DNA from 3 places in the Zobellia sp. OII3 genome. Region 2 is predicted to be linked to each of the others. Evidence: riboswitches for the same ligand, from Rfam matches in the RefSeq annotation. Region 2 holds a riboswitch; each other region holds the start of a gene.
What was found. Region 2 has a riboswitch for S-adenosylmethionine ahead of B4Q04_RS09435 (Na+/H+ antiporter NhaC family protein). Riboswitches for the same ligand answer to the same signal wherever they lie in the genome.
Positions count from the first base shown of each region.

Region 1: linked by a shared signal. The riboswitch ahead of B4Q04_RS15835 (homocysteine S-methyltransferase family protein) and the one ahead of B4Q04_RS09435 (Na+/H+ antiporter NhaC family protein) in region 2 are both predicted to bind S-adenosylmethionine.
Region 3: linked by a shared signal. The riboswitch ahead of B4Q04_RS15750 (O-acetylhomoserine aminocarboxypropyltransferase/cysteine synthase family protein) and the one ahead of B4Q04_RS09435 (Na+/H+ antiporter NhaC family protein) in region 2 are both predicted to bind S-adenosylmethionine.

Region 1 is NZ_MWRZ01000006.1:104,792-108,073, forward strand. It holds gene cobA (uroporphyrinogen-III C-methyltransferase) at 1-167, shown strand, start outside; gene B4Q04_RS15830 (NAD(P)/FAD-dependent oxidoreductase) at 170-1,231, shown strand; SAM riboswitch class I at 1,385-1,491, shown strand; gene B4Q04_RS15835 (homocysteine S-methyltransferase family protein) at 1,600-2,601, shown strand; gene metH (methionine synthase) at 2,646-3,282, shown strand, end outside.
Region 2 is NZ_MWRZ01000002.1:516,567-519,848, reverse strand. It holds gene B4Q04_RS09445 (WG repeat-containing protein) at 1-888, opposite strand, end outside; SAM-I-IV-variant riboswitch at 1,399-1,496, shown strand; gene B4Q04_RS09435 (Na+/H+ antiporter NhaC family protein) at 1,546-2,847, shown strand; gene B4Q04_RS09425 (outer membrane beta-barrel protein) at 3,160-3,282, shown strand, end outside.
Region 3 is NZ_MWRZ01000006.1:83,999-87,280, reverse strand. It holds gene thrA (bifunctional aspartate kinase/homoserine dehydrogenase I) at 1-533, opposite strand, end outside; gene B4Q04_RS15750 (O-acetylhomoserine aminocarboxypropyltransferase/cysteine synthase family protein) at 602-1,876, opposite strand; SAM riboswitch class I at 2,000-2,114, opposite strand; gene metK (methionine adenosyltransferase) at 2,191-3,282, opposite strand, start outside.

The DNA.
Region 1 (3,282 bases), on a different contig from region 2:
CGAGAACGGATGAAAAAGTTGCCATAGGCACTATTGCTTCCATAGAAGGGGAAGTAGAAAAACAAGAGTTGGCCAATCCGGCAATAATTATAATAGGTGAAGTAGTAAAACACAGGGCGAGCATTCTATCCATTGCCCAAAATCAAGAATTACAGTTAAGTAAATAGTTATGATAAAAACAGATATTCTCATCATTGGCGCAGGCCCAACAGGTCTTTTTACGGTATTTGAAGCAGGTTTGTTGAAGTTAAAATGCCATTTGATAGATGCTTTGCCACAACCAGGTGGTCAGTGTTCGGAAATATATCCAAAGAAACCGATCTATGATATTCCCGCTTTTCCAGAAATTCTCGCGGGAGATTTGGTGACCAACCTAATGGAGCAAATTAAGCCTTTTGAAGCAGGTTTTACCTTGGGTGAGCGTGCGGAAACATTAGATAGGCAAGAAGACGGCTCTTTTATAGTAACGACCAATAAGGGTACAAAACACCATGCCCCGGTAGTGGTTATTGCAGGTGGACTTGGGTCATTTGAGCCTAGAAAACCGCCTATTGGGAATATTACCGATTTTGAAGATAAGGGGGTGGCCTATATGATTAAAGATCCCGAAGTATACCGCGACAAAAAAGTGGTGATAGCCGGTGGTGGCGATTCTGCTTTGGACTGGGCAATTTTCTTGGCCGACGTGGCTTCGGAAGTATCCTTGGTGCACCGTAGAAACGAGTTCAGGGGCGCCTTGGATTCCGTAGAAAAAGCAGCGGAATTGGCAAAGGCAGGAAAAATAAAACTGTTTACCGAAGCCGAAGTGAAAAAACTGTACGGTGATGATCATTTGGAAGCAGTGGTCGTAAAGCATAACGATCCCGAAAAAGGGGAGACCTATGTTGAGGTTGATAACTTTATTCCCTTGTTCGGTCTTTCCCCAAAATTGGGTCCGATCGGTGATTGGGGTCTTGAAATAGAACGAAATGCCATTAAGGTAAACAACGCTAAAGATTATCAGACCAACATACCTGGTGTTTTTGCGATCGGCGATGTAAATACCTATGAAGGTAAATTGAAATTGATTTTATCGGGCTTCCATGAGGCGGCCGTAATGTGTCAGTTCGCTTATCAATTGATAAACCCAGGTAAAAGATACGTTATGAAATACACCACTGTAGGTGGGGTAGAAGGTTTTGACGGAAGTAAAAAAGAGGCCAAAAAAGAGGTCGTTCAAAGTATTGCTTAATTAGCTATTAGTGTATATATCGATAAAGGCCTTCTGTTGTAGTATTTGAACAGAAGGCTTTTATTAAATGCAAGCCGCCAAAAACCGGAAGGTTTCTTTGGTTTTGAACCATATGTGGCGTTACTTTGCAAATCGTTCATAAAAATAACAAGACTGTTATCAAGAAAGGTGGAGGGAATAGACCCAGTGAAACCTTGGCAACCCTTTTCTTATAAAGAAGGTGCTACATTCTATCCTAGTATTTGTGGGACAGATAACAAAGAGAGGCAAGATTGTCTGTCCTTATTCCTTTGCTTGATAGTTGTTTGTAGATTGGTCTAAGAGGGGCCTTTGTGCATGAACGTGCGACATAAGAAGGAAATAAGGAAATGAAAAAAATTCAGGAGATATTAAAGGAACGCATTTTAGTATTGGACGGTGCCATGGGTACCATGCTCCAACGCTATAAATTTACCGAGGAAGATTTCCGCGGTGAGCGTTTTAAAGACTGGGAACACCCCTTGCAGGGGAACAACGATCTATTGTCGCTGACCCAACCCGAGGCCATAGCCGATGTGCATCGTAAATACTTTGCCGCAGGCGCCGATATTGTCGAAACCAATACTTTTTCGGGTACTACTATCGCCATGGCCGATTACCATATGGAAGATTTGGTGTACGAACTCAATTATGAGTCCGCACGTATTGCCAAGGAGGTGGCCGATGAGTTTACCGCCAAAGAGCCCAATAAACCAAGGTTTGTAGCGGGGAGTATAGGGCCGACGAACAAAACGGCCAGCATGTCTCCCGATGTAAACGATCCGGGCTATAGGGCCGTTTCTTTCGATGAATTGCGAATTGCCTACAAACAACAGGTGGAAGCCTTGTTAGATGGTGGGGCCGACATTCTTTTGGTAGAGACCATTTTTGATACGCTTAATGCCAAAGCCGCCCTTTTTGCCATTGAAGAGGTAAAGGAGGAACGGAATATAGAGGTGCCCATTATGGTGAGCGGTACCATTACCGATGCCTCGGGAAGAACCTTGTCAGGACAAACGGCAGAGGCATTTTTGATTTCCATTTCACACATTCCGATCCTGTCGGTAGGGTTCAACTGTGCCCTTGGGGCCAATCAGTTGGTGCCACACTTGGAGGTTTTGTCTACCAGAACGGAGCATGCCGTTTCGGCCCACCCGAACGCGGGCTTGCCCAATGCCTTTGGGGAATATGATGAAACCCCCGAGCAAATGGCCGAGCAGATAAAGGAATATGTGGAAAAAGGCCTGGTCAATATCGTTGGCGGGTGCTGTGGTACAACGCCTGAGCACATTACGGCCATTGCGGATCTAGTGAGAAAATACGACCCACGGAAGATTGCCGTAGAATCTTGAAGGGAATGCAGATTCGTCAAGTATAAAAAAATGATGGAGATATTATGAGTAACGACTCGAACATACCGATAACCGATACCCGGCCCTCGGCCGCCCGCTACCTAAAACTATCGGGTTTGGAGCCCTTGGTGATCACCCCCGAAAGTAATTTCGTAAACGTGGGCGAACGTACCAATGTGGCCGGGTCTAAACGTTTTTTACGTCTGATCAAGGAGCGTAAGTTCGAAGAGGCGCTAGACGTTGCAAGAGATCAGGTTGAAGGTGGGGCCCAGATCATCGATATTAATATGGATGACGGCCTGATCGATGGAAAAGAGGCCATGGTCAAATTCTTGAACCTGGTTATTGCCGAACCTGATATTGCCAAGGTGCCTATAATGATCGATAGCTCTAAATGGGATATTATCGAGGCAGGCTTGCAGGTCGTTCAGGGGAAGTGTGTGGTGAACTCCATCAGTCTGAAAGAAGGTGAGGAAGAGTTTATCAATCACGCCAAATTAATAAAAAGATATGGCGCGGCCGTTATCGTAATGGCCTTTGACGAGGTTGGTCAGGCCGACAATTATGATAGGCGCGTAGAAATTTCAAAAAGATCCTATGATATTTTGGTGAACCAAGTAGGTTTTCCGCCGGAAGATATCATTTTCGACCTTAATATTTTCCCCGTTGCCACGGGTATGG
Region 2 (3,282 bases):
AAACAAGATGTGTTTCATGTGTTCTCCCAATTGCCTGAAGGTGTTGAATGGTTTTAGCTCTTCATACGTTGCGGGTATACTCCATTTTTTGTTTGCCATATCGTAAACTCCCCATTTGTCGGTATCGCCATCGGTAGCAATGATTTTATCGTTAAAAGAGACAAAGGTGTTTACCTGTTGTACATTGGGCACTTCGTTAAAAAGTAAAATACGACCAATTTTTACGGGCAAGGTAACCCTATCCATCACATTCATTATTTCAGAAGCCCCATCCTCCGTTTTAAGAAGGAAATAATCGTTTGCTATTTGTCTTACGCTCTTATATTTCGCTTTGAGCACAATTGCTCCCTTTCCGTTAATCAAACCTTCTTGTAAGGAGTATCCGCCACTTTTACTGGCATCGGGCTTGTCGTAATGAACGGTAAAATAGTCCGTATCGGCACTTAGGTAGTGATCGTAGACACTGGCCATGTTCGAAGAAAAGTAGTAATCGCCCGTGGCGCCGATTTCTGTTTGTACGGGCTCACCCATGGCATTAAAGGCCTTAATGTTGATATACCTTTGTTCTTCTTTTTTACCGATATCGTTTATACCGGTCACGGGTTGGCCTGTAAAGAATATTTTGGCCGAAGACATATCGGTTTTAAAATCGTATAGCTGATTCAGTATATTCCCAGAGGTGTCCATGAAGGTAGACTGGTCATTTTTATTGACGTTCAAATAGCCATTTATAAAATAGATTCCGGAGCTTTCAAAACCATTGTCCTTGACTTTTTGAAGCAATTCATCTGGTACTCTATCGTACGTTTTATCTATATTAATGTATTCCTCCTGAGAGAAAACTGAGTTGAAGAAGAGAAAGGAGGCAATAATGGGGAATAATCTCATTTGTTGTTATTTAAAATTGATTTTCTTGTTTTTATAATAGATCAAGGTCTTTGGCCGGGATATTTATACGGTATTGGCGGTTAAGGCGATTTACGGAGCATGCCCTTTGTGGCGTTACCCTTAAATTCGGTCAAGGGATAAAACTGGGAATTACGGCCTATATCGGTAAGCTATGCGTAGGGGTGTTTTAAAAAAGGGAACACTTGTTGTTAAAAACACTGGTTTTCTCATAATGTAAAGAGATAAAGGTTAGGTTCCCAAGGCTTCAATTGAGAAATAGCATAACGCAAATGATAAGACTATAGTATGGTCGAGCGAGCCAGGGCTATCTAAGTGCTATCCATAGGATATGAAGATAGGTTTGTAAGTGGTTGGTTATCTAATTTTTATGAGTGGTTCCGGTATTTGTGGTCGCTGTTAAGGGCTTAATAAAAAAACAGGAAGAAGATCCGGAAATTAACTTTTTTTTAGAGGCCCAACAGCTTTTATGTCCTACTTTTGCGGGCTTAAATTTATTATCAAGAATCTCAAGAACGGAGATAGCAACCTGCATTAACGAGCAAGGTGCTAAAGAGATAAGCCAATTAGTTGGAACCAATGTTAGCCCATACTTCTGCTTATCCACAGCTGTTTCCTTTTTGAAAAGAATAAAGAGAAATGGCACATTCGAATAAGCTTAGCCCCCAATTTTCGGCTTTGATCCCCTTGTTGGTCTTCGTTTTTACATTTTTGGGCGTTGGTATCTATCAAAACGATTTCTATGCCTTACCGGCCCCTATAGCGGTTATTGTGGGCATTATCGTGGCGTTTCTTATGTTCGGCCCATCGGTAAAATCAAAAATAGCTACCTTGTTAAAAGGCTGTGGCGATGAAAAAATACTGACCATGTGCCTGATCTATTTACTGGCCGGGGCTTTTGCCGCCCTTACCAAACAAACGGGCAGTGTAGAGGCGATCGTAAACTTGGGATTGGATTTTATCGCCCTTCAATATATCTATGTGGGCATCTTTATCATTGCCGGGTTTTTATCGATCTCTACCGGTACTTCGGTCGGTTCCATCGTGGCCTTGGCCCCTATCGTAGTCGGTTTTGCCGAGGAGAGCAGTGCCGATCTGGCCCTTTTGTGCGGCGCCTTGTTAGGGGGCAGTATGTTCGGTGACAATTTATCGGTGATTTCGGATACGACCATTGCCGCCACACAATCCTTGGGCTGTAAGATGAGCGATAAGTTTAAGGAGAACATTAAAATCGCCGTGCCCGCGGCCTTGTTCACTATCGGTATCTTACTCTTTCAGGGATGGGACCTAGGGTCGATAGAAACCGAAACGGCAGTGTACAGCTATTCGGTGGTTAAGATAGTGCCCTATGTTTTGGTTATTCTCCTTTCCGTTGCGGGCGTCAATGTGTTCGTGACCCTGCTCTTGGGGGCGATTGCAGCGGGACTTCTAGGGATAGCTTTTGGGGATTTCACCCTTATGGAATCGACCAAAATCGCCTACACCGGATTTACGAATATGACGGAAATTTTTCTATTGTCTTTGCTCACGGGAGGCTTGGCGGCCTTGGTCCAAAAAAACGGGGGAATCGATTTTATATTGGTCCATATCAAAAGGCGGATTAAAAACCAGAAAAGCGCCCAGTTGGGTATGGCGTCCCTGGTGGGTACGATCAATACGGCGATTGCCAATAATACCGTAGCCATTATCATTGCCGGACCAATAGCCAAATCTATCAACGATGAATACGGTTTAGACAAGAAAAAGACCGCTTCCATTTTAGATATTTTTGCCTGTATCTCACAAGGCTTCCTACCTTATGGTGCGCAAGTCTTGATGATTTTAAGCTTTGCAAAAGGACAGATCGATTACCTAGACTTGGTCTTTAATACGTGGTATTTGTTACTCTTACTGATCTATACCCTACTGTTCATCGGGCTTCAACCTACAAGACCGAGCTAGTTTTGGGCTATATTGGGGTATCTTCATTGTAGATTCTCTTCCTATTTTCCATTAAACTGACTTTTCATTATCATTTTCCAAGAAATCGTTAGCAATAAAGAGGCATAGGTGTTAAAACCCGTACTCAATAGCGAGAAATTTCTTTTAAAAAAGAATCTTTGTAGTACAGTTTGATTTGTACTCTGCATGACTATGGAATGTTTTACCGTGTCGGGAAGTGAAATTCCCATAAGCGGTAAAGAGAGATTCCAAAATATAGCTTCTGTAAGTCGGGGTTTTGTAATTCTATTTTAAAAACTTAAATCATTTCGTATGAAACATTTGATCACAGTATGTACAGCTGTTTTAACTAGCGCCTTATCTTTCGGACAGATGGAAGTTTCCTTAAGTTCCGGGTATGCCATCGGGAGTGCCACAATGAAACTGGGGGAAAGG
Region 3 (3,282 bases), on a different contig from region 2:
ATACGCGCATCGTGAACGGGCTTTTTGCTATTGACCAAAAACTGTTCTTGTATCTGGCAATTACCGATCAACCAATCCGTAGATTTCCAGTCCGATGCAACAGGAATCAGATGCTCCATGATCTTCGGGTTAAGCGCTGCCATTTCCCAGGCTATACCTCCTCCCAAAGAGCCGCCGATAAGGGCGAACAATTTGTTGATCTCAAGTTTTTGGAGGCCCAACAAGAAGATTCTTGCGATATCGCCTGCCACGAAATCCTTATAATTATCGATAACGAATTTATCGTATCCGTTACCAGGAATATTAAAGGACAGAATGGTGTACTTATTGGTATCGATACACTTGCCTTCGCCAATAAGGGCGGACCACCAGCCATCATCACCCGTAACATTGGAGTTACCGGTCAAGGCATGGTTGACCTGCACTATGGGCGCAGTGTGCAATTCTTTCCCGAACAACTGATAGGAAAGCTCAATATCTTGAGTTACCCCACTGATCGTAGTATAGTTCGATAATTTCAAATGGTGAAGCATACGGCATATATTAGACCTCACCGGCGTTGTGCCGGCCAGGTCTTATTAATTTCTAAAAATAGTATCGGTTAAAGCGCTGCGAATGCGTTTGCCAAATCGGCTTTCAAATCTTCAATATCCTCTAGACCCACTGACAAACGAATCAAATCTTGACCCACACCGGCGGCTTCCTGCTGCTCGGCGTTCAACTGCTGGTGCGTTGTACTGGCAGGGTGGATGATCAATGATTTTGTATCGCCAATATTGGCCAATAGGGAGAAAATCTTGGTAGCATCGGTCACTTTTTTAGCGGCCTCAAAACCACCTTTTATTCCGAAAGTCACCAAACCACTTTGTCCTTTAGGCAAATATTCTTGGGCAAGATCGTAGTATTTACTACTCTTAAGACCTGGGTAATTTACCCATGCCACTTCGTCCCTTCCTTCCAACCAGGTCGCCAATTCCAAAGCATTGGCACTGTGCTGTTTGATACGCACGTTCAAAGTCTCCAAGCCTTGTATGATCTGGAATGCGTTAAACGGACTCAAAGCCCCTCCAAAATCGCGCAATCCTTCCAAAATCAATTTAAAGGTAAAGGCCGCCGCACCTAGGGCTTCGCTATACACTAAACCATGGTAGCCCGCAGAAGGCTCGGTAAACTCAGGAAATTTTCCGTTGGTCCAATCAAACGTTCCCGCATCGATTATAGCACCACCTAAAGAAGTACCTTGACCACCGATATATTTAGTTAAGGAATGAATCACCAAGTTGGCCCCATGCTCAATAGGGTTCAAAAGGGCCGGTGAAGCTACTGTATTATCTACTATAAAAGGAACCTGAGCCGCCTTGGCCTGTTTTGAGATTGCTTTTAAGTCAAGCACGTCTAGTTTAGGGTTGCCCAAAGATTCTACAAAGAAAGCCCTTGTATTGTCTTGCACCGCCTTACCAAAATTTTCAGGATCGGAGGCATCTACGAAAGTAGTAGTGATTCCCATCCTTGGCAAGGTAACGTTCAACAAATTGAAAGTTCCCCCATACAGACTACTAGAAGCTACAATATGATCTCCTGCCTTTAAAAGCGTCATTAATCCGGTAGAAATCGCGGAAGCCCCTGAAGCAAAAACTACAGCGCCAATACCGCCTTCAACGGCCGCCAATCGCTCTTGTAAAATTTGATTGGTAGGGTTGTTCAGACGAGTATAGATAAAACCGAGTTCGGCCAAAGAAAAAAGATTGGCAGCATGGTCGGTATCGTTAAAAACGTAGGATGACGTCTGGTAGATAGGGACTGCACGTGTTCCAGCGGTTTGCGCCGGATCGTGCCCAGCATGTAGTGCATTGGTTGCAAGTTTAAGATCACTCATAATTCTAGATTTTTAATTGTTATTTAAAATAATTAAAAGCCCAACCATAGACTACGGCCTTGTAGTTAGGTATAATATCAAAAAAGTTATAAGAAAGTAAAAGATTAGGATGAGTAATCTATTTCGTTATCTGTCCTAATAATTATTTCAGGATAGAATGTAGCACCTTCTCTGTATAAGAAACAAAGGGTTGCTAAGGTTTCAAAGGGTCTATTCCCTCCACCTTTCTTGATAACTGATCAATACGTGTTTGAACTTTTGGAAATACAAATATATGGTCGGTGAATTTAAATTCACCAACATTTTTGAAAAATTTATAAATTAAACGCCTTTTTTACCTCATCTACCCGGTCTAACTTCTCCCAGGTAAACAATTCGACTTCTTTTTCGATACGACCGTTGTAGGGCGATTCAAAAACCTTTTTGATCGTTTTAGGCGTTTTGCCCATATGTCCGTAAGCTGCCGTTTCCAAATAAATGGGGTTACGCAACTTTAGTCGTTCTTCAATGGCAAACGGACGCATGTCGAACAAGTCTTTTGTCTTGTTGGCAATCTCACCATCGCTAAGGTCAACATTAGACGTTCCGTATGTATCGATATAAATGGAAGTAGGCTCAACTACACCAATGGCATAACTCACCTGCACCAAAATTTCATCGGCCACTCCGGCCGCCACTAAATTCTTGGCGATATGGCGTGCGGCATACGCGGCACTTCGGTCTACCTTACTTGGGTCTTTTCCACTAAAAGCCCCTCCACCGTGGGCACCTTTACCCCCATAGGTATCAACAATTATTTTCCTTCCCGTAAGTCCCGTATCACCATGTGGCCCACCGATAACGAATTTGCCGGTAGGGTTGATATGGTATTTGATCTTATCGTCGAACAAATTCTGAATCGCTTCGGGCAATTGCTCTATAACCCTAGGTATCAAAATCTCCACAAGGTCTTTTTTGATCTTGTCCAACATTTTGGCATCGTCGATATCAAAAGCGTCGTGCTGCGTAGATATTACAATGGTATCGATTCGCTGGGGCACATTGTCGTCGGAATATTCTATGGTTACCTGCGACTTGGCATCTGGTCTAAGATAATCTATGATCTTACCTTCCCTACGCAACTCCGCCAAGTTTTGGAGGATCTTATGCGATATATCCAAGGCCAATGGCATGTAATTTTCGGTTTCTTTAGTCGCATAGCCGAACATCATACCTTGGTCTCCCGCTCCTTGTTGCTCTTTTTGACCACGGTCTACCCCCTGACTAATGTCTTGCGATTGCTCATGGATCAATGAAATGACCCCACAAGAATCTCCACTAAACTGGTATTCGCCCTTGGTGTAACCGATGGAATTGATCACATCCCTAGCAATGGTCTGCACGTCTAGATATGTATCGCTCTTAAC